Regions from separate parts of the Cryobacterium sp. PAMC25264 genome, predicted to be linked through region 2. Evidence: predicted binding sites of a transcription regulator. Region 2 holds the regulator's gene; the other holds the start of a gene.
What was found. Region 2 encodes HspR, which represses chaperone genes until heat shock. Its sites were predicted from a motif close to AAGTTGAGTCNNNNNGACTCAACTT; they were not measured.
Positions count from the first base shown of each region.

Region 1 (15,166 bases), 840 kb from region 2:
GCTGCCCTCAGTCGCTCAGTCGCTCAGTCGCTCAGTCGCTCAGCCGCTCAGTCGCTCAGCCGCTCAGTCGCTCAGTCGCTCAGCCGACCGGGCGCGGTGGGGGCGCAGTCGAGACCGGGCCGAAACGGCGGCGCAGCTGCTTGGGCCGGCCCAGCGCGACGAGCCCCAGCACCGGTGCGATGAGCAGCTGCAGCGTCACGAGCGGACCGAACGACGCGAACAGCACCGTGAGCACAGCCGTCGCGGCCCCGAACACCAGGATTCCTCCGAGGAACACCGGCCGGCCGGTGCGGGCGAAGGCCACGCTGGCCAGCCCGAGCGGCACCACCCGCAGCCACAGGTCGGCCGCCGATTGCGGCAGCGGCCCGCCGAGGTACGAGATCGCGGCGGCGAGCCCGAACAGGCCCGTCCACACCCAGAACAGCCACGGTCCGGCAGGCGGTGCAGGTTCGTAGGGCTCGTCGGCCGCCCAGTTCGGATCGGCCCAGGCGGAGCCGTCGGCCGAGTTTCGGCCCGGTGCGGCGGATGCGCCTGAAGCCGCGGGGCGCCCCGCTTGCGCGTCGGCGGGGGAGGGGCGCATCCGTTCGGCGTCGGCCTTGCGCAGCAGTGCGCGCGCCTGGGTGAACCTGTCGAACCGAGCGGCGGCGGCGGCCAGCTCTGCCGGGCTGGCTGAGGTCATCCGGTCCGGGTGTGACTGCTGCGCTTGGTAGCGGTACGCGCGTTCAACCTGCTCGGGATGCGCATCGACCGCGACCTCGAGCAGGGCCGCGGCTTCGGCGAGGGTCATCATGGCCGGCACTCGATCCGATCAGGGCTGCCGCGCCGCGAGAACGCACGGGAATTCGCGCCTCTGCCCGGAACCCGTGCCCAGATCTTCATCGCGCCCCTTTCTCCCTCAAGTCTCACAGCAGCAATCCGGCGCGGCAAGCCTCTCGTGCGACCCGGTTTCCGACGGCACGAATCCGCGCGCACGCAGCACCCAGTTGCGGCAGAGTGCCCCTTCGGCCGTTTTGAGGGGGCGATATGCGGCAACTCGCGGGTGGGGCGGCACCTGCGGGCAGCGGCGCGGAACGGCCTGCAGCCGCGAACACCGCATGAATCGCTGCACGACCAGCGGGCGCGGAGGCGGCCGAGTCACAATGGAGGGATGACGAACCGCCTCGCCGACGCCATCAGCCCATATCTTCGTTCGCACGCCGAGAATCCGGTGGACTGGCAACCCTGGAGCGCGGCCGCGTTCGACGAGGCGCGCGCCCGCGATGTGCCGGTGCTCGTGAGCATCGGCTACTCCACCTGCCACTGGTGCCACGTCATGGCCCGCGAGAGCTTCAGCGATCCTGTGATCGCCGCCTATCTCAACGAGAACTTCGTGAGCATCAAGGTAGACCGCGAGGAGCACCCCGATGTGGACGCCAGCTACCTCGCGGCCGCGGGAGCTTTCACCCAGAACCTCGGTTGGCCGTTGAACGTGTTCGTCACCCCGGCCGGCCGGCCGTTCTACGCCGGCACCTATTCGCCGCCCGCGCCGATGCCCGGGCACCCGGCCTTTCGCGAGGTGCTCGCCGCCGTGACGGATGCCTGGACCACCCGCCGCGACGCCGTGGAGGACAGCGCCGCAGGACTGGCAGACGCCCTCGCCCAGGCGGCGCCGGACCCGGGCGGGGGGGAGCTGCCCGGCCAGGACCGGCTCGCCGAGAGCGTCGACCTGCTCGCCACCGCCGAGGACCCGGTCTACGGCGGCTTCGGCGGCGCCCCCAAGTTTCCGGCCTCGCCCACCCTGGCGCTGCTGCTCGACCGTGCCGACGGGCGCGACCTGGCCCTGCGCACCCTCAAGCGGCTGGGCGCCACCCCCCTCCGCGACTCCGTCGAAGGCGGGTTCTTCCGCTACGCCGTCAACCGGGACTGGAGCGAGCCGCACTACGAACGGATGCTCTACGACAACGCCCAGCTGCTCGAGCTGTACACCCGGGCGTGGATGTTCACCGGCGAAGCGTGGGCCCGGCTGGTGAGCGAGGGGCTGGTGCGGTTCCTCGGCGAGGTACTGCAGCTGCCCGACGGCGGATTCGCCAGCGCCCAGGACTCGGAGAGCACGGTGGACGGCGTGCGCGTGGAGGGCGGCTACTACGCCCTCGACGAGGACAGCCGGCACGAGCAGGTGCCGCCGGCCCTCGACACCAAGATGCTCACCGGCTGGAACGGCCTCGCGATCGGCGCGCTCGCGCTCGCCGGAGCGGCCTGGGACGACGACACCGCTCTCACCCTGGCCCGCCGGGCGGCGGACCGGCTGCTGGAGCTGCACCGCCGGGAGGACGGCGCACTGGTGCGCGCATCCATCGACGGCCGGCTCTCGAGTGCCGTGGCCACGCTCGAGGACTACGGCATGTTCGCGGCCGGTCTGCTCGACCTCGCGACGGCCACCGGCGAGGTGCGCTACGCGGTCGCGGCGCGCGAACTCGTGGACCGCACCCTGCCCGACCTCACGTCGGTGGTCTTTGTCGCGCCGGAGGGCGCCGACCCGGTGCTCACCGGTCACGGCCTCGACTTGGCGACCGACCCCTCCGAGGGCGCCTACCCGTCCGGGCTCAGTGCCATCGCGGCCGCGGCCTGGCGGCTGTACGTGCTCACCGGGGCGGCCCGATACCGGCAGGCCGCAACAGCGGCGATGGTGCGCCTGGTGGGGTCGGGCAGTCTCAACCCGCTCGCATTCGGTGCCGCCCTGCGCCTGGTCGACGCGCTCACCTCGTCCGTGCGGCAACTCGTCGTGGTGACCCCGGACAGTCCGGCGGCCGGCGCCACTGCGACCGGCGCGACCCCGGTCGGCGCCACCTCGCCCGGCGGCCTGGTCGACGCGGCCCGGCGTCGGAGCGGCCTCGTGGCCGTGGTCACCGAGGAGCAGGGGCGCGACTGGGCGGCGGCAGGCTTCGACCTGTTCGCCCACCGTGGTGTCCGCGACGGCGTGCCCACCGCCTACCAGTGCCGGGATTTCGTCTGCCGGCTGCCCGTCACGGAGACTGCAGACCTGGTCTGACCGGCCTCGTCGGGCCGCCCGGAACCCCGGCCCGGCGCGGGTCGCGAGAGGACGGCGCGCACGACGTACACTAGGTCTTACGACACTGTTCCCAGCGGGCTTCATACCCGGTCTGGTGCGGTGCGGGGGATGCCCGGGAAACCCGGGCGCACATTCCGGGGCCTGGCGCATGGATGCCCGCCCAACGGATTCCTCTCGACAACCTGTTACGAATCACCGCATCTGAATCGCAGCCCGACTGCAGCTGTTCCCCGTTCCACGCTATTGCTCCAAGGAGGACCATGGCTCGCTTTGACCGCACCGATTCCGCACGACACGCTCGCAACGCCTCAGGCAGCGGCTTCTCCGAGGCCCTGCCGGCACCCTTCGACGAACCGGCTCCGGACACCGCGTCCATGCCCATCCTCTCTCTGAGCAACGAACCCGAACCCGTTCTGCTGTCGCTCGACGAGCGCACCCGCCGCTTCGACCGCGACGACGTCGTCGTACGGAAGGGCGAAATCGCCCTCATCAACGGGCACTTCACCCCGCACGAGTCCATGGTCATCGACCTGCTCGCCCTGAGCGCCGCCCTCGACGCCGCCGGCATCGAGTACCTGCTCGTGCGCGGCGACCACGACCGCCCGGTCATCGCGGTCAACCGCAAACGACGCAAGCAGATCAGCAAGATCCTGAGCAACGCTTTCTCCGACACCCCGTTCTATATCAAGCCGCTCGACAACGACGAGGCCCGGGCCGGGCTGCTCGCCGACGGGGCCCTGGCCCAACTGCGCAAGTCCGATGTCTTCCGCGCCTACCAGCCGCGCATCGAACCCATCGGCCGGCTCCGCTACGGCGCCGAGACCGCCTTCCAGCTCGAACTCTGGACCTTCGGCGAGGACGAGATCATCGCCCCCGTGGAGAACGTGCTGATGCGGAAGCGCCTGCCTCGCTCCGAGGCGCGGGAGACCACGGTCGAGCTGTTCGGCCGCAGCTGGCGCACCCTGCAGAACATGTTCGACGACCTCGTCAGCGACATCAGCTTCGACATCGATCTGGTCTTCTCCTGGGTCGACGGGTCGTCCACCGACTTCCAGAAGGCTCGCGCCGCACGCATGGCGTCGTACGTGGTGGGCGAGGGTGACGACTCGGATGCCCGGTTCCGGCAGATCGACGAGCTCAAATACGCCCTGCGCAGCGTGTACATGTTCGCACCGTGGGTGCGGCGTATCTTCATTGCCACCGATTCGCCCGCTCCCGAGTGGCTGGTGGAGCACCCGCGGGTGACCATCATGAATAGCGAAGACTTCTTTCCCGACACCAGCGGGCTCCCCACGCACAACTCTCACGCCGTGGAGAGCCAGCTGCATCACATCCCCGGGCTCGCGGAGCACTTCCTCTACTCCAACGACGACATGTTCTTCGGCCGGCCGATCGGTCCGGAGCTGTTCTTCTCGCCCGGCGGTATCACCAAGTTCATCGAGGCTCCCACCCGCATCGGCCTGGGCGAGAACGACCCCACCCGCAGCGGGTTCGAGAACGCCGCCCGGGTGAACCGGGCGCTGCTGCGCGAGAAGTTCGGCAAGGTCACCACCCGGCACCTGGAGCACACTGCCGCGCCGCTGCGCAAGAGCGTCATGCAGGAGATGGAGGCGGAGTTCCCCGACGACTTCACCCGCACCATGAAGAGCCGGTTCCGCTCTGCCACCGACATCTCGGTGACGAACTCGCTGTACCACTACTACGCCCTGGCCACCGGCCGGGCGGTGGAGCAGACCCAGGCGCGCTCGCTCTACGTGGAGACCACCCTCAAGCTGGCCCTGCGCCAGATGAGCAAGCTGCTCAAGCGTCGCGATCAGGACATGTTCTGCCTCAACGATGGCAGCTTCCCCGAGATCTCCGACGAGGTGCGCACCGAGGCCGTCACCGACTTCCTCGAACGCTACTTCCCGATCGTGGCGCCGTGGGAGCGCGAGAGTGTCATCGCGGAGAGCCAGCACGGCGAGGACACTCTTATCGAGAGCGTGCTCGGCACCGGCTCCGCCGCGATGGCGGGCGACGTCAGCGCAGAACCGGGATCGGCCTGGTCATTGGCGGCTCGCGGTACGCGGGCAGAGACCCAGCAGGCATGATCTCGATGCCGGATGCCGCCAGCCGCCGGGCGCTTTCGGCCGGGTCGATGTAGTCGAGCGCTTCGTACTCGCCCAGCGGCACCACCGAGTGGAGCACGGTGTCGGCGTAGACGTGCACGAGGTTGAACGCCCGGGCGCCGTCGCGGCCCCGGGTGCCGCCGACGGGAACGTTGAGGTCCTGCGTGTAGCAGGTGGCCGAGGCCACCGACACGGGGATGCCGGCGAAGGTCGCGGTGGACGAGTAGTGCAGGTGCCCGGCCAGGATGCTGCGCACATCCGTGCCGCGCAGCACCTGCGCGAGGCTGGCCTGGTCGCGCAGCTCCACCGACACCGACAGGTCGAGCATGCTCGGCACGGGCGGGTGGTGCATGGCGAGGATGGTGCCGTCCGGCGCCGGGAAGCTGAGCTGTTCGCTGAGCCACTCGAGCTGGCGCTCGGAGATCTCGCCGTAGTGGCTGCCCGGAACCGTGGTGTCGAAGGTGATGATGCGCAGCCCGCCGACGTAGTCGACGTGGTCGATCGGCGCGAGGCTGGGCTCCTGGCCGAGCAACTCGGTGCGGAAGTTCGCCCGGTTGTCGTGGTTGCCCATCACCCAGAGCACCTTGGCGCCGAGTCGTTCGGCCGCGGGCTCCACGATGCCGCGCAGTTGCGCATAGGCATGGGGTTCGCCTTTGTCGGCCAGATCGCCGGTGATGATGATGGCATCCGGCTTGCTGCCCGACGCCTCCACACCCGCAAACAACCGTTGAACGTGTGCGGCACTGTCTACGCTGCCATACAGACGGTTGCCGTCTGCGAGCAGGTGCGTGTCGCTGAGGTGGAGAAGGAAATAATCCGGCCTGGGGTATTCGGCCGTTCGAATGCTCACGGAGCTTCCATTCGTTTGGTACTTAGGCACTTTACGGGGATTGCGCTGCGGATGCTACAAATTCAGTCGATCAGAGAAATATGAACATAGCGTGTACAACACGCGAAAAGACAGGACCCGGAGGGAATTCCCTCCGGGCCCATGGCTCCACCGGGCGTGTCCGGCGGCTTACTTCTTCAGGTGCTTCTCGCCTTCCTTCACCGTCAGGGTCTCCGGCCGGTCGGCGTTCTCGGTGCTCACCTCGATCTTGCGAGGCTTGGCCGCCTCGCTCACCGGGATGGTCACCGACAGCACGCCGTTGGCGTACTTCGCGCTGATGTTGTCGAGGTCGATGCCCTGCCCCAGGTTCAACTGGCGCAGGAACGACCCGGCGGTGCGCTCCCGGGTGAGCCACTTCACGTTGTCGTGGCTGGCCAGGGTGCGCTCGCCCCGGATGGTGAGCAGCTGCCCGTCCACATCGATGTCGACGGAGCCGGGATCGATGCCGGGCATGTCGGCATCCAGTACATACACGTCACCGGACCGGTACAGGTCCATGGGCATCACCCGCGGGCCGCGCACATCCATCAGGGCACCGGCGACGCGATCCAGTTCGCGGAAGGGATCGTAATTCATGGCCATGTTCAACTCACTTTCCTCGATACGTCGGCGCGGACCTGCTGGTCCGGCCGGGGGTTTCAAACTTGAGTCGAGTCGACTCAACTACAACTATTATTTGTCGCGAATGACCGCCTCGCAACCCGTGCACGGGCGCTTCCAGCGAAGTCTCAGCCGCGCCCGCGGGCACGGTGAACCACCGGATGCGCTCCGGGAGAATGCCACCGCCTAGCGGTCAGGGGTGGGTGAGGCCGGGCGTCGTGGACGGCAGCACCGGGGTCTCGCCCTCCCCGTGCTCGTACGGTTCGCCGTGCTTGTTGCTGGCGGTCTCTGCGCGCCGGCGCTCCGATTCGAAGTCGCCTTCCAGCCCGGGGAAGCCGCCGCGGTCGCGGGGGTCGTCGGGCTCTCGACGCCGCACGGCCGCGCGGTCGGCGCGCCCCTGCTTCGTCTTCTTACTGAACATATTCCGACGCTACGCCGTCGGCATCCCCTGTCAAGGGGGTGGCTGGGATGACGGCGCATTCACTACTTGTGCACCGCCCTATCACGGTTCACCCATGCTCGCGTGGGACAGTAGAGGGTGTCTTCGCCCTCCCGCCTCACCCCTGCTCGATACGTGAGCGCCGCCGTGCTCTGCGCCGTCGCATTCCTCGCGCTGTACCTGTTCTTCGTCCGTGACGAGACCGGCCAGGCCGTCGACCAGCTGGCGTTCAACGGAGCCGAGGACGGCACGACGGGAACCACGGTCACCCTCAGCCTGCTCGACCTCATCCCGTCCGTCATGGTCGGTGTCGGTGCGATCGTGAGCCTCGCCATCGCCGCCGTCCGACGCGCCTGGTTCCCCTTGCTCGTGGCCGTCGGTAGCGCCACGGCCGCGGTGATCACCACCCAGCTTCTCAAGAACATCGTCCTTACCCGGCCGGATCTCGGCGTGGAGGGGTATGTGTCCAACTCATTCCCGTCCGGGCATACGACGGTGGCTGCTGCCTCCGCGCTCGTGGTGTTCCTCGTGGCCAGCCCGCACACCCGGTGGCTGGCGGGCACCATCGGCGCGGCCTTCGCCGTGGCGGCGGGGGTTTCCACCCTGGTCAGCCTGTGGCACCGGCCCAGCGATGTGATCGCCGCCCTCCTCGTGGTGTCGTTCTGGGGCTGCGTCGGCGGCGCCGTGCTCACCCGGTCCGGCGGCCGCCAACGCGGCGCCCGCACCCCCACCCCCGCGCGGGTGGGCCTGCGCCTGCAAACCTGGATCGCCGTGTTGGCGGCGATCGTCACCGCCGTGGCCGTGGGGATCGGCGCGACCGGTGCGTTCGGCACCTCGGCCGCCCCGGCCGCCTACCTCGGCGCGGTCACCGCCATCGTGGCCGTGGGTTTCGCCCTGGCCATCACCGCCACCCGGCTGTTCGACCGGCTGCCCTGACCGTCGGGCCGGACCCGGGCGGACGCATCCGTTCGCGCCGCGCCGGGACAGGGGGGTGTGCGCCCACGAAAGTGCGTGTAACACTGGGGCATGGCCGTCACGCTGAGAGCGCTCCAGACCGTTGTACCGCCCACCGTTCTTGTGCAGGAACAGGTACGGGATATCTTCGCCGCCCAACCGGACCTGAGCCGGTTGGCACAGCGGTTGGTCACGGCATCCTTCAACCTGTCGGGCATTGACACCCGGCATACCGTGATCGAGGAACTCACCCTCGACTCCACAGTGGCCGAGCCGCAGTTCTTCGACGCCGCCACCCAACGACTGCTCGTGCCGGGCACCAAGGTGCGCAACGAGCTCTATATCGAGCAGGCCACGAAGCTCTTCGTGGAGGCCGGCCGCCGGGCCATCAACGCATGCCCAGGCCTGGAGGCCTCCGACATCACCCACGTCGTGACCGTGTCCTGCACGGGTTTCTACGCGCCCGGCCCCGACTACATGCTTGTGCGCGAGCTGGGCCTGGCGCCGTCGACGCAGCGTTACCACCTGGGCTTCATGGGCTGCTACGCGGCCATGCCGGCGCTGCGCACGGCCAAGCAGTTCGTGGAGGCCGACCCGAACGCCGTGGTGCTCGTGGTGAGCGCCGAGCTGTGCTCGCTGCACCTGCGCACCTCGAGCGACCCCGACACCATCGTGGCCTCCTCCCTCTTCTCGGATGGTGCGGCCGCCGGCATCGTGAGCAGCCGCCAACCGGCCGCAGGCGAGAACGCCCTCAACCTCGACCACTTCGAGACCGTCATCACGCCCGTGGGTGAGGGGGACATGGCCTGGAAGATCGGCGACGAGGGGTTCGAGATGATCCTCAGCTCCTACGTGCCGCACATCATCGACGAGCACATCGAGTCGGCGCTCGCGCCGCTGTTCGGCCGGGACGAGTCGCTCACCAGGGCCCTGGCGGCGGGGGTGGTCGCGGAAGCCGGCGCGGTCGCGGCTCAGGCACGGGACGCGTCGGCCCAGGCGGCGACGAGCTCGACCAGCGAACCCGGCCAGGTGCTCACGGCCGCGGCTCCCGGCTCCCCACTGAGTACTGCGATCGCGCACTGGGCGATCCATCCGGGCGGGCGTAGCATCCTCGACAAGACCGAGGCCAAACTCGGTCTCACCGAGGCGCAGCTGGTGCCCTCGCGGGAGACCTTGCGCACCAACGGCAATATGTCCAGCGCCACCATCCTCTTCGTGATGAAGGCGATTCTCGAACAGGAGAACGCCGCCAGCGGGGACAGGGTCTGCGCCATGGCGTTTGGACCGGGCTTGACCGTGGAGTCGAGCCTGATGACCGTGCTGCGCGGCTGACGCCGTGCGTTTCTCGTTGCGGGACCGGGCGGTGGATGCCGCCGAGATCATGGACGATCCGGACTGCGACCCCGACATGCTGCGCCGCACCTACGCGAACTTCCGGTACGTCAACGCCGTCGTGTCCGGCCTTCGGCACACCTACCGGCACGACATCCGACCGCTGCTCTCGGCCGAGGTACCGCGCACGCTGCTGGACATCGGCTCCGGCGGCGGCGACGTGGCCCGCTCGCTGGCCCGTTGGGCCGCGAGGGACGGCTTGCGGCTGGCCGTTACGGGCATCGACCCGGATGCCCGCGCGCACGACTACGCCACGAGCCAACCGTCGTTGCCCGGGCTCACGTTCCGACGGGCGCTGAGCTTCGACCTCGTCGCGGCGGGGGAGCGGTTCGACATCGTGCTGTCCAACCATGTGCTGCACCACCTCAGCGCCGGCGAACTCGGCGGGCTGCTGGTCGACTCCGAACGCCTCAGCCGAGCCCTGGTGCTGCACGGCGACATCGAGCGGGCGCCGCTGGCGTACCTCGGCTTCGGGCTGGGCACCTGGCCGTTCTTCCGGCGCTCGTTCATCCGCGACGACGGGCTGACGTCGATCCGGCGCAGCTTCACCCACGCGGAGCTGGCCGCGTCGGTGCCGCCTGGCTGGACCGTGAACCGGGAGGTGCCCTACCGGCTGATGCTGCGCTGGAGTGCGCAGCCGGTGACGATGACCACGGCGCGGCAGACGGGGCGAGCCCATGCGTGACGTGATCGTGGTGGGCGGCGGGCCCGTGGGCATCCTGTTGGGCTGCCTGCTGGCCGAACGCGGGGTGGACGTGGAGGTGCTCGAACGGCGGACCGAGCCGTCGATGCACGCCAAGGCCATCGGTATCCATCCGCCGTCGATGCGGGTGCTGCGGCAAGCCGGCGTGGCCGAGGAGGTGCTCAGCCGGGCCGTGCGCATCGAGTCCGGCAGCGTGCAGAGCGGCGGCCGCACCCTCGGCCGGCTGTCGTTCGCGCAGGTCGCCGGGCGGTTCCCATTTGTGGTGACCCTGCCGCAGCACGAGACAGAGGCCGTGCTACGGGAACGGTTCGCGGCGCTCAAGCCCGGGGGACTGCGCTCGGGAGTGGGTGTGGGCATGCTGCAGGACCGCGGTGACCACGTGGACGTGCTCGCCGAGCCCAGCGGAGCCGAGGCGGAGTCCGACGACGGCGGGCAGGAGATCGTGGCGCAGGCCCGGTACGTGGTGGTCGCCGACGGCGCCCGCGGAGCCCTGCGCGACGCGGTGGGCATCGAATCCCGTGCGCTGGGCGGCGTGGGCACCTACCTCATGGCCGACTACCCCGACACCGGCGAACACGGCGACGAGGCGGTGCTGTTCTTCGAGGAGGGCGGTGTCGTCGAATCGTTCCCGCTACCGGGCGGCCGGCGTCGCTGGGTGGCGGCGACGCCCACCCTGCAACCGCATGCGTCCATCGACGAGCTGACCGCGCTCATCCAGCAGCGCACGGGCGTGAGTCTGCCGCCCTCGGAGTCCGTGCCCAGCTCGTTCTCGGTGCGGCAGCGGCTCGCGTCGACCATGGTGCACGGGCGGGTGCTCCTGGCCGGGGATGCGGCGCACGAGATCAGCCCGATCGGCGGGCAGGGCATGAATCTGGGCTGGCTCGACGCCGTGGCGCTCGCGCCGGCGCTCAAACACGCCCTTGCCCAACCCATCGAGGCGTCGGTGACCCTGGCCGGTTACGACCGGCGACGGCGCCGCAGCGCCCGCATGGCCGTGCGGCAGGCCGGGTTCAACATGGCCATGGGACGGCCGGTGAGCGGGCTGCGGCTGCGCGCGCGCAACGCCCTGGTGCGCGCCCTCGCGCTGCCACCCCTGAACGCACTGCTCTCCCGCGCGTTCACCATGCGCTGGCTCTGACCGCCCCGACCGCTCATCACCCGTGCCTCGATCCGTCTCGTGGGTCGAGCGTGTCTCGCTGGTCGAGCGCGTCTCGCTGGTCGAGCATGTCTCGCTGGTCGAGCTAGTCGAGACCCGGTGACCTGGTCTGCGGGTCGTGCCCCGTCGTCGGTCGAGCTTGTCGAGACCTGGTGACCCGGTTTGGAGGCCGGTGGACACGCTCGCGGGGTCTCCTAAGGAAGTGCGCTTCCGCCGACCACCCCGGGCGCGAAGCGCCCCCACAGCTCGACAGGCTCGACCATCGTATTGGGGCGGGGTCTGCCCGGATGCCGGGGGTGCAGTTGAATGGAGGGGTGACTGCACCTCTGATCGACCAGCTCCGCGCCGACCTCACCGCCGCCAACTTCTCGGTGACCGCTCTGACCGGGCTGTGGGGTATCGATGCCGATGCGGCGCTGCACCGCAACCAGCGGGTGCCGGCTCTCCGGGCGCTCGCCCGGCTGCGCGGCAGCCTGGTTGTGCTCGAGCCCAATGTGGTGCTTGCCCAGCTCTTCGTGCTCGGCCTGCCTGTGGAGCGGGACGAGCTGGATACCGCCCTGCCTACCCTCGGTGTGGCGGGCGCCGAGACGCTCGGCCTCGTCGGCGCCCACCACGCACACGCCGGCACCGCCGAGAATCCCACCGTGCACACCGGGCCTCGGCAGGTGGAGCCGCTGGTTCACCTGCGTCCGTACAGCTTCGTCGACGCGCACGGGGCCGGCAGTTGGTGGATCACCTCTGACCTGGGCGAACTGGCCCTCGGGCATCCGCTCGGCGAGAACCACGTGCTCGGCGTGGGGGGCGCCTCGCTCACCCTCAGCGCGCTGATGATCCCCGCCCCGGTCGAGAGCGCGCTCGACCTGGGCACCGGATGTGGCATCCAGGCGCTGCACGCCTCCCGGCACGCCGCCCGGGTGGTGGCCACCGACATCTCCGAGCGGGCCCTCGAGCTCGCGGCCTTGAATGCCCGGTTGAACCAGGTCGAGAACATCGAGTTCCGGCTGGGCAGCCTGTTCGAACCCGTGGCCGGTGAGCGGTTCGACCACATCATCTCCAACCCGCCGTTCGTGATCACCCCGCGGGTGGAGGGCGTGCCCAGCTACGAGTACCGCGACGGTGGCCTCGTCGGCGACGCCCTCGTGGAGGCCGTGGTGCGTGGCGCAGCCGCCCACCTCACGCCGGGTGGCGTCGCCCAGCTGCTCGGCAACTGGGAGTACCACGACGAGGCCGACGCCTTCGCCCGGCTGACCGGCTGGATCGACGCGCCGTACCCCGAGGACGGCGCGGGCGACGCGCCATCCGCCCCGCTGGACGCCTGGATCATCGAACGGGAGGTGCAGGCGCCCACCGGCTACGCCGAAACCTGGATCCGTGACGGCGGCACCCGCCCGGAGACCCCCGATTTCGATCGGCTCTACGGCGCCTGGCTCGACGACTTCGAGGCCCGCGGGGTGCGCCAGGTGGGTTTCGGTTACATGCTGCTGCGCCGCCCGGCCACGGATGCGCCGGCGCGCCACTCCGGGCATGTGCGGCCCCGCCTGCTGCGCCTCGAACGGCTGCCGGAGGCGCTCGGCCACAACGCGGCCGGCATCGGCAGCCATCTCGCCGAGTGCCTGGCGGCCCACTACTGGCAGGCCGGGCTCGACGACGATTCGTTGTCGCGCAGCACCCTCACGGTGGGCTCGGACGTCACCGAGGAGCGGCACTTCTGGCCCGGACAGGAGGATCCGACCCTGATGACTCTGCACCAGGGCGGCGGCTTCGGCCGGTCGGTGCCGCTGGACACGGCCCAGGCCGCCCTGATCGGCGCCTGCGACGGCGAACTGCCGGTGGGTGCGATCATCGATGCCATCGCCCAGCTGCTCGAGGCCGACGCCACGGCCCTCCGCGCCGAGCTGCTGCCGCGCGTGCGCGCCCTGCTCGACGACGGCTTCCTCGAGCCGCCCGCGGCCGGCTCGGGCGCCTGACCTGCCGGGGCTCAACTGTTGCCGATGCGGACATCTGCACCCGGTGCGCCGGGTGCACGTGTCCGCACGGGGACCAGGTGCCCGCCGGACGCGCCGGGTCGCGGCCGAAGCCCGGCGGCCCCGGCCTGAGGTAGCGTGAGTGGTACCACTTCGAGGGGCCGAGAGGAGTGCGTCAGCCGCCGGTGACGCGAGTGCAGCTATGGAACGACGGACCTTTCTGCTCAGCTCCCTCACCGGACTGTCGCTGCTCGCACTCAGCGGATGCGTGCCGCCCAAGCCCACTCCCACCGGCCCGCCGAGCCCCACCGCCACGCCCGCACCGTCCCTCGTGCCGCAACCGGCGGGGATGCTCCGCAGCTCCTGGTCCGAGGACCCGTTCGCCCGCGGTTCCTACAGCTTCGCCGCAGTGTCGTCCACTCCCCAGCAGCGGGAGGACCTCGCCGAACCCGTTCTCGACCGGCTCTTCTTCGCCGGTGAGGCGGTCTCCGCCGACGCGCCGGGCACGGTGCAGGGCGCCAGGGATGCCGGCCAGCGCGCCGCCCGGCTGCTGCAGTCTGCCGCCGAGCCGGGGGAGCGGGTGGCCGTGATCGGCGCCGGCGCGGCCGGCCTCGCCGCCGCTCGGCAGCTCGCCGACGCCGGATTCTCGGTGCTGGTGGTCGAGGCGCGCGACCGGCTCGGCGGCCGCATCGACACCGTGACCGACGACGCCTGGCCCGTGCCCGTGGAACTCGGCCCGTCGTTCATCGTGGGCGCAGACACGAGCTCCCTCGACGAGGAACTCACCGGCCTGGAGATCTCGCACGCCCCCTTCCCGCTCACGCCGGAGGCACGCACCGCGGCCGGCGCCGTGACCGAGGTGTCGACGGTCGGCGCCGACAGCGTCACGGCCGCGCTCACCTGGGCCGCCGCCCAGGCTCAGGACACCTCCCTGGCCAAGGCCCTCGTCGCAACCGGCTCGGCCACTCTCTCCCAGACGGATGGCGATGCGGGCGTCTCCGACGCCGACTGGCTGGACTACCAGCTCGCCACGTCCACCTCCCTGGAGTCCGGTGCCCCCGCCGACGACATGTCCGGCTGGTACACCCCCACCCCGCAGGCCTCCGCCGCCGCCGACGTGCGCATCGTACTCGGCGGCTATGGCGGACTGCTCAAGGAGGACGCCGCCGACCTCGACGTTCTCTACTCCAGTGTGGTGACCCGGGTGGCCTACACCGACGCATCCGTGAGCCTGCGCCTGGGCACCGGGGAGTCACTCACCGTGGACCGCGCCGTCGTTACCGTGCCGCTGGGCGTGCTGCAGGGCGACGTGATCGAGTTCGACCCCGCGCTGCCGTTCGCGCACCGCGGGGCGATCGCCGCGCTGGGGATGGGCACCGTTGACAAAATCTGGCTGCGCTTCGACGAACCGTTCTGGGACACCGAGGCGGCCCTGTGGACCACCGTGGGCGACGACACCCTCGCCTTCCGGGTGTGGGTGAACATGATGCCGCTCACGAACGAGCCGGTCCTGGTCGGTTTTGTCAGCGGAGACCAGGCATTGAAGCTGGCGAAGTCCGGCAACACCGAGTTCACCGACGCCGCGTTGCGCAGCCTCGAGCCTTTCGCGGCGCTGCCGACCACCAGTGCCACCCCGAGTCCCGCAGGCTGACCGGGCCTTCTACCGGAGGCGACGGGCACAGCGGTTCTGTCGCTAGAAAAGCTAAGCGAGCAAAACTCATAATAGGCGTGTAAGCTCACCGAAACGTCTAGTCGGTGAAGGGGCCGTCCGTCCAGGGACGCCCCACGGGGATGATCCAGTCGTTTGCCGATCACACGCGCCGACGGAGTGCGGTCGGGTCAGTTCAGTGGTGCCGTTCCGTCAGGTTCGGCACAGCGAACACAGTGTCTTCCGCCGTCGGCCGTCGGGTGT
Region 1 covers NZ_CP080383.1:2,448,058-2,463,223, reverse strand. Annotated here, with positions in the region: gene KY500_RS11370 (hypothetical protein) at 80-790, opposite strand; gene KY500_RS11365 (thioredoxin domain-containing protein) at 1,148-3,028, shown strand; gene KY500_RS11360 (stealth family protein) at 3,424-5,139, shown strand; gene KY500_RS11355 (phosphodiesterase) at 5,069-6,007, opposite strand; gene KY500_RS11350 (Hsp20/alpha crystallin family protein) at 6,176-6,628, opposite strand; gene KY500_RS11345 (hypothetical protein) at 6,840-7,067, opposite strand; gene KY500_RS11340 (phosphatase PAP2 family protein) at 7,185-8,021, shown strand; gene KY500_RS11335 (type III polyketide synthase) at 8,112-9,371, shown strand; gene KY500_RS11330 (methyltransferase domain-containing protein) at 9,376-10,116, shown strand; gene KY500_RS11325 (NAD(P)/FAD-dependent oxidoreductase) at 10,109-11,272, shown strand; gene KY500_RS11320 (class I SAM-dependent methyltransferase) at 11,605-13,257, shown strand; gene KY500_RS11315 (NAD(P)/FAD-dependent oxidoreductase) at 13,457-14,905, shown strand.
Region 1: KY500_RS11350 (Hsp20/alpha crystallin family protein) is a predicted target of HspR. The motif match lies at 6,688-6,712, and genes of this name have one in related genera.

Region 2 (15,166 bases):
CTAGCGCCACCGTCGCATCCGTGCCCTCGGTGACGGTTTGGTGCCCACCGTGGTTATTGAAGTCCGTAGCGGTGTACCCGGGGTCGCTCACGTTGATACGGAAGGAGGGCAGGTTCTTCGCATACTGCACGGTGAGCGCGATGACGGCGGCCTTTGAGGCCGCGTACGGGATGGCGGGCACCGGGAACTCGTCATGTCCCTCGGTGGAGAGAAAACGCGGCCACCCGACTCCCGACGCGACATTAACGATCACCGGATGCGCCGAGCGGCGGAGCGCGGGCAGCGCGGCCTGGGTGACGCGCACGATCCCCAGCACGTTCGTGTCGAACACGTCGGCCATCTTCTCGGTCGTGAGGTCGTCGACACCGAAGGAAGTGCCCAGGATGCCGGCGTTGTTGACCAGCACGTCCAGGTCGGGCAGGGAGGCGAACAGGGCGTCGACGCTCGCCTGGTCGGTAACGTCCAGCTGAACGGGGTGGGCGCCCAGGTCGCGGGCGGCATCCCCGTTCGCGAGGTCTCGCATGCCGGCGTAGACGGTGTGACCGGCCTCGACGAGGCGGCGGGCGGTTTCGAGGCCGAGGCTTTTGTTTGCCCCGGTGATGAGTGTGAGTGTCATAGGTCAATGCTCTTGCCCGCACCGGGTTTCTCCCAGGCCCCACTCGACGGTGGGACTGCGAGTACCACGATGAATCACCCGGCCGCGGGCAGAATGGGGCCATGAGTGAATTCGCCGAGGTACTGCGAGCGTGGCGCGACCGGGTGCGGCCGGCGGATGTCGGGTTACCGTCCGGCGCGGGCCGGCGAACCACCGGGCTCCGCCGCGAAGAGCTCGCCGCCCTTGCCGGCGTGAGCGTGGACTACATAGTGCGACTGGAGCAGGGCCGGGCAGTCAATCCCAGCCCGCAGATGCTGGGTGCCCTGGCCCTCGCCCTGCGCGTGACCCCGACCGAACGCGATCACCTCTTCAGAGTCGCCGGCGTCGCGCCGCCTGCCCGCGGAACCGTTCCTCAGCACGTGACCGCCGGTGTGCAACGGATCATCGACAGGCTCGGGGACGTGCCGATGGCCGTGTTCACCGCGTCGCACGACATCCTGCTGTGGAATCCGCTCTGGGCAGCGCTGACCGGTGATCCGTCGCGTTACGTGGGTATCGAACGCAATCTGGTCTGGCGGCATTTCATGTGGGGCCACGAGGGAGTCGAGTTCGACGCCCAACACGAAGAGGACTTCGCCAGCGACCTCGCCGCTGACCTGCGCACGGCGGTGGGCCGGTACCCGCACGACGGCGCTCTGGCGCAGCTGGTGGCCCGGCTGCGCGCCGCGTCGGACGAGTTTGAACACCGCTGGGGCGAGGCGCGGGTGGCCGAGCATCGCTCGAGCCGGAAGACCGTGACCCGCACAGCGGTCGGCCCGATCAGCGTCGACTGCGACGTGCTGACGGTTCCCGGCGGCGACCTGCGCATCGTCGTCTACACCGTCGTTCCCGGCAGCGTAGACGAGCAGAAACTCGACCTACTACGGGTCACCGGCCTGCAATCGCTCACCACAGCCCCGCTGAGCGGGTAAGCGGATGGGCCGCGAAGCGAGCGCGCCCACCCGACCACGAACCGTGAGAAAAGCACCCAAAACACCCCCGGGAGGTGCTTAACTCACAGTTCGCGGGATCGGGAGGGGCTACCTGTCGAGGGGGCGCCAGATCACGATCTGGTTGGAGCGGCGGGTGCGGGTTCCCGCGCGCATCGAGATGACCTCACCGGCTGAACCGGCCGCGAAGACCCGGCGGCCCGGCCGGTTGAGCAGTTCATCGGCCAGGGCAGCTTCGAGGTTGCCGACGCGGTTTTGCAGTGAGCGCACGGTGTCCTCGAGCGCGAGAATGCGGCGGATGCCCTCCAGGCTCACGCCCTCTGCACCCAGGTCGGCGATCTCCCGCAGCCGGGCCACGTCGCGCATGGAATAGCGGCGCGAGCGGCCCGGCGTGCGGTCGGGGCTGACGAGGCCCAGGCGGTCGTATTGCCGCAGGGTTTGCGGGTGCATCCCGGCAAGCTCTGCGGCGGTACTGATCACGAAGACCCGGGTGTTCTCATCCATCGACGTTCATTACCCCTTGGCCCGGGCGATGAGCTCGTCGCGCGGGTTCTCCTTGGGCAGGGCCTCGTTGAAGGCGAGGAGTTTCTCCTCGGCGTCCTTCGACAGGTGTGACGGCACGGCCACCTGCACCACGGCGAGCAAGTCGCCGGTGCCCTTCTGGGTGACAACACCGCGGCCCTTGACGCGGAGAACGCGGCCGCTGGGGGTGCCGGGTGCCACGCGCAGCTTCACCGGGGGTCCGCCCAGGGTGGGCACCTCGATGGTGGCGCCCAGAGCGGCTTCGACGAAGGTCACCGGCACGTTCACGCGCAGGTTGAGACCCTCGCGCTCGAAGACCGGATGCTTGCGCACGGTCACGGTGAGCACGATGTCGCCGGGCTCGCCGCCATCCGGGCTGGGTTGCCCCTGCCCGCGCAGCTTGATCTTCTGGCCGTCGGCAACGCCCGCGGGGATCTTGACCTTGATCGGCCGGCCCTCCTGCGTCTGCAGGGTGATCTGATCGCCGTGGGTGGCCGTGATGAAGTCGACCGTGGTGGACGCGATGACGTCGCGGCCCTTACTGGGGCCGCCGAAACCACGGTAGCCGCCGCTCGGCGTGCCGAACCGGCCGCCGGCAGCGCCGGCGCCCTGTCCGCCACGGCCGAACATGCCACCGAGGATGTCGTCGAATCCGGCCTGCTCATAGGAGTAGCCCTGTTGCCGGGCTCCCCCGCCGAACATGCCGCCGAAGACGTCGTCGAACCCACCCTGCTGGCCGCCCTGGCCAGGGGCGGTGAAGCGAGCTCCACCGCCCATGGCACGCACGGCGTCGTACTCCTTGCGCTGTTCAGGGTCGCCGATCACCGAGTGGGCCTCGCTGATCTCCTTGAACTTCGCCTCCGCTGCGGGGTTACCCGGGTTGGAGTCGGGGTGGTACTTCCGCGCGAGCTTGCGGTACGCCTTCTTCAGGTCGGCGGCGGAGACGTCTTTCGAGACCCCGAGAACCTTGTAGAAGTCCTTGTCGAACCAGTCCTGGCTAGCCATCGCTCGGTACCTGCACGACGACCTTGGCTGCCCGCAGGAGCGAGGAACCGAGGTAGTAGCCGGTCTCGACGACATCGCCGACGGTTTCCACCTCGACGTCCGGGCTGGGCTGCTGGAAGATGGCCTCGTGCACGGTGGGATCGAAGACGTCGCCGACCGAACCGTACGGCTTGAGGCCGATGCGCTCGGTGCTGGCGCGCAGCTTCGCGGCGATGGTCGCGAAGGCGGTGTCGCCCTCGAGGTCGCCGTGCTTCTCCGCCCGGTACAGGTCGTCGAGCACCGGCAGCAACACCTTGACGACCTCTCCGGTGACGCGCTCGCGCTCGATCTCGCGGTTCGCCTCGGTGCGCTTGCGGTAGTTCGCGTACTCGGCGGTGACCCGCTTGAGGTCGGCGAGGTGCTCGTTCGAGGGGTCGTTGGCTTCGAGGGTGGCCGCATCCAGGATGTCCTGCACGGTCAACTCGTCCTCTTCGATGCCCTCGGCACTCGCGGCGTCAGGGGTTTCGCCCTGCTTCACCTCGGATGCCTCGGTCGCGCCGACCGCGGCGGCCAGCTCGGCCTCCGCGTCCGTTGCGGCATAGGACCCGCCCGCCGCGGGGGCGCCCGATTCGGGCGCTCCCGCAGCAGAGGCGGATTCTTCTTCGGGACGGTTCTCGTCCGGGCGCTTGGAGTCGCCCATTACTTCTTCGCTTCGTCCTCGTCGTCGACAACCTCGGCGTCGACAACGTCTTCGTCGGTCTTGCCGGCGTCGGCGGGCTCAGCGTTCTCGGACGCGCCGGACGCGGCATCCGCCTGGCTGGAGGCGTAGATGGCCTCGCCGAGCTTGCCCTGGCTCTCGTTGAGCTTGTCGAACGCGGTCTTCACCGCGTCGTCGTCGTCACCGGCGAGAGCCGACTTGAGAGCGTCGACGTCGCCCTGCACCTCGGTCTTGACCTCCTCGGGAAGCTTGTCGTCGTTCTCCTTGATCAGCTTCTCGATCGAGTAGGCGAGCTGCTCGGCCGTGTTGCGGGTCTCGGCGGCCTCGCGGCGGCGCTTGTCCTCTGCCGCGTGCTCTTCACCCTCACGAACCATGCGCTCGATGTCTTCCTTGCCGAGCGCCGTGCCGCCGGTGATGGTCATCGACTGCTCCTTGCCGGTGCCCTTGTCCTTGGCGGACACGTGCACGATGCCGTTGGCGTCGAGGTCGAAGGTGACCTCCACCTGCGGGACGCCGCGCGGCGCCGGCGCAATGCCGGTGAGCTCGAAGGTGCCCAGGTTCTTGTTGTCGCGGGTGAACTCGCGCTCGCCCTGGAAGACCTGGATGGCCACGGACGGCTGGTTGTCATCGGCCGTGGTGAAGGTCTCACTGCGCTTGGTGGGGATGGCCGTGTTGCGCTCGATGAGGCGCGTCATGATGCCGCCCTTGGTCTCGATGCCGAGGCTCAGCGGGGTGACGTCGATGAGCAGAACGTCCTTGCGCTCGCCCTTCAGCACGCCGGCCTGCAGCGCGGCGCCGACGGCGACGACCTCGTCGGGGTTGACACCCTTGTTCGGGTCCTTGCCACCGGTCTCGGCCTTGACGAGCTCGTACACGGCGGGCATACGGGTGGAGCCACCGACGAGAACGACGTGCGCGATGTCTTCGACCTTAACGCCGGCCTCACGGATGACGTCCTGGAACGGCTTCTTGGTGCGGTCGAGCAGGTCCTCGGTCATCTTCTCGAACTGGGCGCGGGTGAGCGTCTCGTCGAGGTTGGCCGGGCCGTTCTCCGTGAGGGAGAGGTAGGGCAGCTGGATGCTGGTGGACATGCTCGAGGACAGTTCCTTCTTGGCCTGCTCCGCGGCTTCCTTGAGGCGCTGCTTGGCGATCTTGTCCTTGGAGACGTCGACGCCGGTGGTTTCCTTGAACTTCTTGATCAGGTGGTCCACGATGCGCTGGTCCCAGTCGTCGCCGCCGAGGCGGTTGTCACCGGCGGTCGAACGCACCTGGATGGTGGAGAACTCGTCGTCCTTGCCCACTTCGAGGAGGGACACGTCGAAGGTTCCGCCACCGAGGTCGAAGACCAGGATGAGCTCGTCTTCCTTACCGCGGTCCAGGCCGTAGGCCAGGGCGGCCGCGGTGGGCTCGTTGATGATGCGCAGCACGTTGAGGCCGGCGATCTCGCCGGCTTCCTTCGTGGCCTGACGCTCGGCGTCGTTGAAGTAGGCGGGAACGGTGATGACGGCATCCGTCACCTTGTCGCCCAGGTACTGCTCGGCGTCGCGCTTGAGCTTGGCCAGGATGCGGGCGGAGATCTCCTGCGGGGTGTACTTCTTGTCGTCGATGCCGACGGTCCAGTTGGTGCCGACGTGGCGCTTGACCGACGAAATGGTGCGGTCAACGTTGGTGACTGCCTGGCGCTTGGCGGTCTCACCGACGAGTACCTCGCCGTCCTTGGTGAATGCGACCACCGAAGGGGTGGTGCGGAAACCTTCAGCGTTTGCGATGACGGTGGGTTCTCCACCCTCGAGAACGGCCACCACCGAGTTAGTGGTTCCGAGGTCAATGCCGACTGCACGAGCCATGTGAGAGTATCTCCTTCAAAAGATGGGGTTCAAGGCGTATTTCTAAGACTTGAGTGTTGCTGACTCAAGTGTGGCACCGGCGGAAAATCTCGTCAAGTTGATGCGGTCAAACTTGAGTCACAGAGGCTCAACTCTCAGCATCTTCACAACCTCAGGACCCCGGATGCCCCCGTGGGAGGCACTCCCAGGCGAATCCTGAGACAATATCGTGTGCCAGCCTTGCCCCCGCCCGACCCGATTGCGGACTCCGTGCGCCGGCGCGCCGTGCTCGCCAAGCTTCCGCGCATCTCCCGGCTCGACGGAACGGCCATCCGGGTTCTGCTCGTCGATGACGAAGACACCCTCACCACACTGGTGAGCCTTGCGCTCAGTTATGAGGGCTGGTTGGTGGATGTGGCGCACACCGGTCAGGATGCGCTGCGCGCGTACCGCGCCAACCGGCCGGACGTGATCATCCTCGACATCATGCTGCCGGACACCGACGGGCTGAGCGTGCTGCGGCACCTGCGCGACAATGGATCGAGCACTCCCACCCTCTTCTTGACCGCTCGGGACTCCGTGGACGACCGCATCATCGGTCTCACGGCCGGCGGCGACGATTACATGACCAAGCCGTTCAACCTGGAGGAGCTCGTGGCCCGGCTGCGCGGGCTGCTGCGCCGCGCCGTGCAGGCCGCGCCCGACGACGGCTCCCGGCTCGTGGTCGGCGATCTCAGCCTCGACGAGACCAGCTACCAGGTGCGGCGCGGCGAAACCGACATCATGCTCACCACGACGGAGTTCGACCTGCTGCGCTACTTCATGCGCAATCCGATGCGGGTGCTCAGCCGCGCGCAGATCCTCGACGAGGTGTGGAACTACGACTTCGCCGGCAAGGCGAGCATCGTGGACCTCTACGTGTCCTACCTGCGCAAGAAGATCGACGCCGACCGCGCGCCGATGCTGCAGACCGTACGCGGCGTGGGGTACCTGCTGCGGGCCGCCGAGTGACCACCCGCTGGAGCCTCCGGCGCCGCCTCGTGGTGGGCATCGCGGGTGTCGTGGCCAGCATGATGCTCGCCTCGGGCATCCTGAGCATTGTGGCGCTGGGTACCTCGACGATCACGGTGGCGGATGCGCAACTGACGGCCTCGATCTCGGCGTTGAGCCGTTCGGTCGACAAGTTCGGTCACAGCCCTGGCGCCGCCACGGATGGGATCGACCACAGCCGGGCGGGGCACAGCGGGGACGGTGACGCCGGAGGCGGCTACACCGACAAGGGCTACACCGGCGTCAGCCCGGGCGCCGATCAGCCGGACACCGCCGCCCGCGAGACCGGCGAGGTGCGTACCAAATCCCTCGTCGACTTCGTCGGGCACGGGCGCGGCAGCGTCATCGCCATCCTCTGGCGTGGCGATGTGGTCGACTCCGCCCTGTTCTCCGATACCGGAGCCGTGGTGCTCACCACGGATGTGGCCGCAGACATCGCTCGGTCGGTCGAGGCCTCAGGCGGCACGGCACCCAACCGCACCCTGGAGTTGGGCGAGCTGGGTCGCTACCGACTGGCCACGGTGGTCAACGACGGCGACGTGCTCGTGGCCGCCGTGCCCCTGGCCGCGGCCGACCAGGCGCAGCTGCGCCAGGGTGTGGCCATCGCCATTCTGACCGTGCTCGCCCTGATCGGAACCATCGTGGGCACGATCGTGGTGGTGCGACTGGCGCTCCGCCCGCTCGGCCGGGTGGTCGACACGGCCGTGGCGGTCACTTCGCTCAAGCTCGACGCGGGCGACCACGGCATCGCGCCCCGTGTCGCGCCCGCCGACACCGACCCCCGCACCGAGGCTGGCCAGGTGGGTGAAGCCCTCAACCAACTGCTCGACCACGTCGACACGGCGCTGAGTGTGCGGGCGGCGACCGACCGGCGCATGCGCCGGTTCGTCACAGATGCCTCGCACGAACTGCGCACTCCGCTCGCCGCCATCCAGGGCTATGCCGAGCTCACCCGGCAGGACAGCGCGGAGCTGCCCGAGGTGACCGAGTACTCACTCGCGCGCATCGAGTCAGAGGCCCGGCGGATGAGCTCGCTCGTGGCCGACCTGCTGCTGCTCGCCCGCCTGGACGAGGGACAGGACCTCCACGTCGACGACGTTGACCTCGCTGACCTGCTCCTCACCGCGGTCAACGACGCCCGCGCCTCTGCACCGGGGCACACCTGGATCGCAGAGGTGCCGGACATGGCGGTCGTCGTGCGCGGCGACCGGGAACGGCTGCACCAGCTGCTGGTGAACCTGCTCTCCAACGCGCAGGGGCACACTCCGGCGGGCAGCATCGTGACCACCGCGCTGCGCGTGGGCGACCCGGGTCTGCCGGTGCAGCTGAGCGTGCGGGACAATGGCCCGGGCATCGACGCCGATCTGCTCCCGGTGATCTTCGAGCGGTTCGCCCGCGGCGACGCCTCACGGACCACGGGGTCGGTCGGCATCCGCAGCACGGGCCTCGGCCTGGCAATCGCCCAGTCGATCGCCGAGGCGCACGGTGGCACCATCCGGGCGTTCTCCTCCCCCGCCGGCACCACCTTCACGGTCGCTCTCCCCCTCCCGCCCGCGCCCTCCCGCCCCTCCCGCCCCTCCCGCGAACTGTGAGCTAAGCCCCGAAAATCCCCGGATTTTGGGGCTTAAGTCACAGCTCGCGTAACGTTTGGGCATGCCTCGCCTCGTTGTCGTGCTCCCGCTGGCGCCGCTGACGGTCGGCGCGAGCTTCGCCGTGGCCGAGTGGCCGCTGCACGTCACGGTCCTGGCGCCCTTCCAGACGGATGCCGCCCCCGCCGCCATCGGCGACGCCCTCCGTGCGGCCGTGGTCGGCCGGCCACCCCTCGCCCTCGTCGCCGGAGCCGACGAGCTGTTCGGGCGGAGCCACAACATCCCCGTCACGCTGCTCCTGGCGCACGCCGGGCTCGTCCGGCTGCGCGGCGCCGTGGTCGACGCCATCCGCCCGTTCGCCGCGGACCCCGACGAACCGGCCTTCGCCGGCCCGGACTTCCGCGCCCACGTGACGCACAAACCTCCTGCCAGGCTGCACCCCGGCGACACGCTCACGCTGAGCCAGATCGCCCTGGTCGACATGCTCCCGCGCGCGCACGCCGCCGGCCGCACGGTCCTGGCCGCCCACCCCCTCCGCGCCCCCACCATCACCCCTCGCGAACTGTGACTTAAGCACCTATAAACGCGGTTCTCCGGGGCTTAAGTCACAGTTCGCGGTGGACGGGTACCTCAGACCAGCCAGGCCTCCCGCCCGGTCAACGGCACCGGCTCGGGCCGCTCTGCAGTGGTCGTCAGGTCGATCCGTCGCCCCTCGGCAGCCGACTGCAGCAGGGCCGTCATCACGTCGAGGGAGTGCAGGGCCAGCTCGCCGGTGGCGCGGGCCGGCCGCATCGGGCTGGCCGTGACGAAGTCCAGCAGGCCCACCCCGCGGGCGCCCTCCCGGTAGCCGGCCGCGGCGGGCAGTGCGCGCCACTCGGTGGCACCCACCTCGAAGAGCCCGGTCTCGCCGTCGAACCGGTTGGGGTCGGGCACCGAGAGGGTGCCGGTCTCGCCGTGCACCTCGATCGGCGCCGAGCGGGTGGCCACCACATCGAAACTCGTCGTGATCGTGGACAGCACCCCGCTCTCGTGCTCCAGCACCCCCGACACATGCGTGTCGATGGTGACCGGGATCACCGTGCCGGCCCGCGGGCCGCTCTCAATGGTGCGTTCAGGGCGCAGCCGGCTGGACGCCCCGGTCACCGACCGCACCGGCCCGAGCAGGTGCACGAGTGCGGCCACGTAGTACGGGCCCATGTCCAGCAGCGGCCCGCCGCCGGCCTGGTAGTAGAAGTCGGGGTTGGGGTGCCAGCGCTCGTGACCGGGGGTCATCATGACGGCGGATGCGGCGAGCGGGCGGCCGATCAGACCGGCGTCCACGGCGTGCCGTGCGGTCTGTAGCCCCTCCCCGAGCACGGTGTCGGGCGCGCTGCCCAGGCGGACGCCGGCGGCGAGCGCGGCGGTCACCATGGCGCGGGCATCCGTCATCGTTGCGGCCAAGGGTTTCTCGCCGTAGACGTTCTTGCCCGCCTTGATGGCGGCCAGAGCGATCTCGGCGTGCGCGGCCGGGATGGTGAGGTTGAGCACGGTATCGACCTCGTCGCTGGCCAGAAGCTCTGCCACGGTGAGCGCCCGCGCGTGCGGCAGGGTTCCCGCGACAGCCCGGGCACGCTCGGCGTCGAGGTCGGCGACCGCCGTGATCTGCAACTGCGAGCTGCCCACGAGAGTCTCGAGGTAGGCGGTCGAGATGTTGCCGAGTCCGACGATTCCTAGGCGGTGCGGGTGGCCCACAGCATGCCCCTCTCGATGATGGTGCGCACGGACGGGTCGGCGAGAATATCCGGGCTGTGCCCAGGTGTCGTGACGACCAGGCGGCCTGCTCCCCAGAGCCGCGTCCACACCGCGGGTGAGGTGATCGGGCGGTGCCAGGGTTCCCAGGCGGGCGCCGGATGCGTGGTGGTGGCGAGCACGTCGATGAGATCGTCGTGCAGCACCCAGTACTGCTCCGTGGTGAGGTCGAAGTCGGCCAGCCCCGCGGTGATCGGGTGTTCGCGGCCGAGCGGGGTGATCTCCACGGTGTAGTCGAGGTAGTTGTTCTCCTGGGCGCCGTCGACGCGTTCCGCCGGCGGACGGCCCGGATGCGTGGCGAACTGGCCGCCGATCAGCTGCAGGTAGTCGGCCGAGGCGCGGAAGGAGTCGGCGATGCCGCCGTGCCAGCCGGTCAGGCCCGTTCCGGCCTCGACGGCGGCGCGGAGGCCGGCGACCTGTTCCCCCGTGATCTCGGACATGGTCACGCTCTGCACGATGAGGTCGACGCCGGCCATGGTGGCGGCGTCGGCGTAGACCTCTGGGGACTCCTCGATCTGCACGGCGTAGCCGTTGTCGGCCAGGAACGGCAGGAACATCTCGGTGGCGGCGACGGGATGGTGGCCGTCCCAGCCTCCGCGCACGATCAGGGCGCTCTTGTCGGTCATGATGCCTTCCGTTCCACTGTGGTCATTCGGGATGCGGCGCCCGCGCTGGCCTCGACGGCGTCGAGCACCCGCTGCACGTCCAGCGCCTCGCCGAAGCTCGGCGACGGCGCGGTTCCGGCGCCGATGGCGGTGACGAAGTCCACCACCTGGTGGGTGAACAGGTGCTCGTAGCCCAGCCCGTGCCCGGTCGGCCACCAGTTGGCGACGTACGGGTGCACCGGGTCGGTCACGACGATGCGGCGAAATCCCTCCGCCTCGGGGTCGGTGCCACGGCCGTCGAAGTACTCGAGTTCATTCATCCGTTCGAAGTCGAACGCGATCGACCCGGTCTCACCGTTGATCTCGATGCGGTTGGCGTTGCGGCGCCCGGTGGCCATGCGGGTGGCCTCGAAGACGCCCAGGGCGCCGCCGGAGAAGGCGGCGGTGAACGCCACGGCGTCGTCCACCGTGACCGGCCCACGGGCGGCCTGCTCGTCGGCGACGCCGCCGAGCCCGGCCGCGGCAGCGCGTTGCGGCCGTTCGGTGACGAAGGTGCGCATGGTCGCGGAGACCGAGGTGATGCTCTCGCCGATGAGCCACTGCGCGGTGTCGATGCTGTGCGCCCCGATGTCGCCCAACGCTCCCGAACCGGCCAGGGCTTTGTCGAGCCGCCAGCTGAGCGGGGCGTCGGGGTCGCGCAGCCAGTCCTGCAGGTAGCTGGCGCGCACATGACGGATGCCGCCCAACCGCCCCTCGGCGATGAACCGCCGCGCCAGGGCCAGCGCCGGTGTGCGCCGGTAGCTGAACCCGCACATCGAGAGCACCCCGTCGGCGGCGGCCTGCTCGGCGGCGGCGGTCATCCGTTCGGCGTCGGCCACCGAATTGGCCAGCGGCTTCTCGCAGAGCACGTGCTTGCCGGCCGCGAGGGCGGCCAGTGCGATCTCGGCGTGGCTGTCGCCCGGGGTGCAGATGTCGATCACGTCGATGTCGTCGCGGGCCACCGCCTCGCGCCAATCGGTGGACCAGTCCTGCCAGCCCAGGGTACCGGCGCGCGCGGCGGTGGTCTCCGGCGAGCGGCCCACCAACAGGGCAAGCTCGGGCTCGCACGGCAGGTCGAAGAACCGCGGCGCCGTGCGCCAGGCCTGCGAATGGGCCGCGCCCATGAACGCCGTTCCGATCAACGCCACCCGCAAGGGGTTCTTCCCGGCCATGCGCGCTCCTTCATTCGACAGCATCGTCCAACGGTTGTTCCCATCGAGAATGCCAGGGCGCCGCGCCGGAGGCATCTTTTTGCGCAAAAATAGGCACTGGAGAGGTGGTGCGGATGGCCGACACGACGAGGGTGACCCTTGGCGACGTTGCGGGGCGGGCGGGCGTCTCGATCACCACGGCGTCCCGCGCCCTGGCCGGCCGCGGCGACCTGGGCCGAGCCACCCGGGAACGGGTGCTCGCCGCAGCCGTTGCGCTCGGCTACGACCGGCGCACCTCGGCCCGAGGTAGGCCCAGCACGCACGACCCGCGCCTGATCGAGCTGGTGCTCGGGTCCTTCGGCAACGATGCGTGGACCGATGAGGTCACCGCCGGCGCCCGGCGCAGTGCCTTCGAGCACGGCTACGACCTCGTGCTCACCCTCGAGCGCGACAATCCAGCCGACGACTGGCCCGCCCGGGTCGCCACCCGACGACCCTCGGGGTGGTGCTCGGTCTGATCCGGCCCACCCGCCGGCAGCTCACCGAGCTCCGGGGACTCAGCATCCCGCTCGTGCTGCTCGACCCGCGCTCGGATCCGGGCGGCGAGCTGGCCAGCGTGGGCACCACCGACGACCAGGGCGGCTACGACGCCGGCGCACACCTGGCCGGCACGGGCCTGGGCCGGTTCGCCGTGATCAGGGGCACGCCGCGGTTCCGGTTCGGCAAGGCCCGTGAGGAGGGGTTCCGCCGGGCGATCGCCGAGCACGCACCCGGTGCCCCGGTCACCCGGCTGGACCTCGGCTGGGGCGGCGGGGACCTCAACGCCACGATCGCCGAGCTGTTTGCCACCGACCGGGCGCCGTTGGGCGTCTTCGCGTGCAACGACGCCATGGCCCTCTCCGTCTACCCTGCGGCGCGGCGGGCCGGTTTGCGCATCCCCCACGACATCAGCGTGGTGGGCTTCGACGATGACCCGCGCGCGGCCGTAGCCTCACCGCCGCTGACCAGCGTGCACCAACCGTTGGGCCAGATGGCCGCCCGCGCCGTGGCCCTGGTGCAGGAGCTGCGGGCCAGAGGCGGCGAGCACTTCGACCGCGTAGAGCTCCCCACCCGCCTCGTCGTGCGAAACTCCACCCTCCCCTCCCCCTCCCCCCTCCCCCCTCCGCGAACTGTGACTTAAGCCCCAAAAATCCCCGAATTTCGGGGCTTAACTCACAGTTCGCGAGCCGAAACGTCCCGCCGAAGACGGACTCGTTGTGCGGCTGCCGAGCTCGACCTTCTGGCATTGACCTGCTCCCAGCTCCACCCCGCCTGGGCAGGACCAGGAGGAGCATGACAATCCCCGGCGCGGCAACCGAACCGTCACCGTCTGGCGCGCAGGGGCTCGCCCACGGCGGGGCTCAGCCGGAGGTGGTCGCCTGTGGTTGTGGCAATCCCTCGAACGGTTCAATCCGATCGAGGAAGGCGGCTCGGTCCTCCGACCCCAAGGTCGTGGCACCGTACGAGATCTGGACCGACCGAGCGTTCCAGCCATTGTCGACCCCTATCTCACCTGCCGCTTTGCCGGACCGATCCCGGTCGATGTCGTTCATGGACACCGACACCCACTGCGAATCCCCGAATGCGGTGCCGAACCATTGCCATTGTGCGGCCGGGTCGTCTGATCCAGACCGCTCGGCGCTCTCGGCCGAACGGTCGGGATCGATGCTTTCACGCTCCAGTGCGCCCAGGCCGTACGCGCTGGTGACATCGGAGATGAGCTGCATGATGCGAGTCCAGTCCTCCGCACGTGAGGGGATGCTCAAGCTCTCGCGTCCGGCCGAGTTGAACGTGACGTACAACGAATCCCCGCCGTAGCCGTTGCCCTCCTGCGGGAAAAACGTGCCCTCGCCGCCAGAGGGCCCGTCTTCCCATTCGAGCCTGAATTCATCGCTGAGGCGAGCCTCGATCTCCCCCAGGATGCTGGCCGACACCGTCCTGATCTCCTCGGCAGGGGGAGCTCGCAGCACGTCCTCGGCATCCATACCGTCGTGTCCCGGATAGTCGGACCAGTCCACAGTGACCGTTTCCCCGCTGTCGGCCCGGTAGGTCGTCGTCGGCGACGGGGCGCAGGAGGTCAGGGTGATCGCGAGGGTCAGCGCCGCAAGCATGCCGGCAACGGCACGTCCTGCGACGGATGGTCTACCCATAGTGACAACGTATCGTGCGCTCGGTGCAGCAACCCACCGCCGTCGCGACCTGTGACCTAAGCACCCAAAATCCCCGAATTTCGGGGCTTAACTCACAGATCGCGAGGTGACGTGGCCCTGTCGACCGACCGAGAACGCCTTGCCGCGGGAGTCAGGTGCCCTGGGCCCTGCCGGCCGGCTCGCCGGCTCCGCAGCGGACCGGTAAGCCATAAAGACCCGGTGGCGACGCCGTCGCTTTCGTAACCGCAGGTATCAAGGGTGCACTCCGACTGACACTCGGGGCGGTACGGTGCCGTTGTTCGAGGGACCGGCCCCACGCGGTGCCGGCGAGGATGAGGGCGATGCCGAGGACACCGGCAAGGCCCACGGCGTCACGAGCGAGCGTGATTCCCGCGATGGCGGCCCAGATCGGCTCGGTGCCGAGGAGCAGGCTCACCCGCGAGGGTGAGGTGCGCCGCACCGCCCAGGTTTGCACGAGGAACGCGAACACCGTGCAGGCCAGGACCAGATAGAGGAACAGGCCCCAGCGCCCCGGGTCGAGATGGCCAAGGAAGTGCGGGATGGAGTCGCCGTAGAACAGGGACGCCACCGAGAAGAGCACCGCGCAGGTGGCCAGCTGCACAGTGGTGAGGTGCAGCGAGTTCATCGGCCTCGTGCCGGATAGGGCGAACATCGAGGTGACGTGTACAGCACGGATGATCGCTGCGATCAGGATGAGCGCATCCCCCAGACTCGGCGCCTGGAAGACGCCGTTACTGGCCAGCAGCGCGACGCCCAGGATGGCGATCGTGGCAGCGACCAAGAACCGGCCGGGCAGTCGGCGCCCGGACACCGCCGAGTCGAGGAGCGGGGTGAACACGATAGTCAGGCTGATGATCAGCCCGGCGTTCGTGGCCGAGGTGTGGGCGATCCCGAAGGTTTCGAACACGAACACGGCAGCCAGCACCACGCCGAGAAGCATTCCCACCCGCAGTTCGCTCGCGGTGATGCGGCGCCGCTGCCCGGCCACGATTGCGGCCATGACCGCGGCGGCCAACAGCATCCGGACCGCGAGGAGTGCGACCACGGATTGGGGTGTGACGAGTTCTTTGCCGACGAGGTACGTCGATCCCCAGCTGGCG
Region 2 covers NZ_CP080383.1:3,287,305-3,302,470, forward strand. Annotated here, with positions in the region: gene KY500_RS15320 (SDR family NAD(P)-dependent oxidoreductase) at 1-616, opposite strand, end outside; gene KY500_RS15325 (helix-turn-helix domain-containing protein) at 718-1,566, shown strand; gene KY500_RS15330 (heat shock protein transcriptional repressor HspR) at 1,675-2,088, opposite strand; gene KY500_RS15335 (DnaJ C-terminal domain-containing protein) at 2,098-3,111, opposite strand; gene KY500_RS15340 (nucleotide exchange factor GrpE) at 3,104-3,790, opposite strand; gene dnaK (molecular chaperone DnaK) at 3,790-5,655, opposite strand; gene KY500_RS15350 (response regulator transcription factor) at 5,920-6,645, shown strand; gene KY500_RS15355 (cell wall metabolism sensor histidine kinase WalK) at 6,642-8,276, shown strand; gene KY500_RS15360 (2'-5' RNA ligase family protein) at 8,338-8,841, shown strand; gene KY500_RS15365 (Gfo/Idh/MocA family protein) at 8,904-10,004, opposite strand; gene KY500_RS15370 (ThuA domain-containing protein) at 9,983-10,687, opposite strand; gene KY500_RS15375 (Gfo/Idh/MocA family protein) at 10,684-11,877, opposite strand; gene KY500_RS15380 (LacI family DNA-binding transcriptional regulator) at 11,991-12,374, shown strand; gene KY500_RS15385 (substrate-binding domain-containing protein) at 12,362-13,036, shown strand; gene KY500_RS15390 (hypothetical protein) at 13,257-14,045, opposite strand; gene KY500_RS15395 (DMT family transporter) at 14,197-15,166, opposite strand, start outside.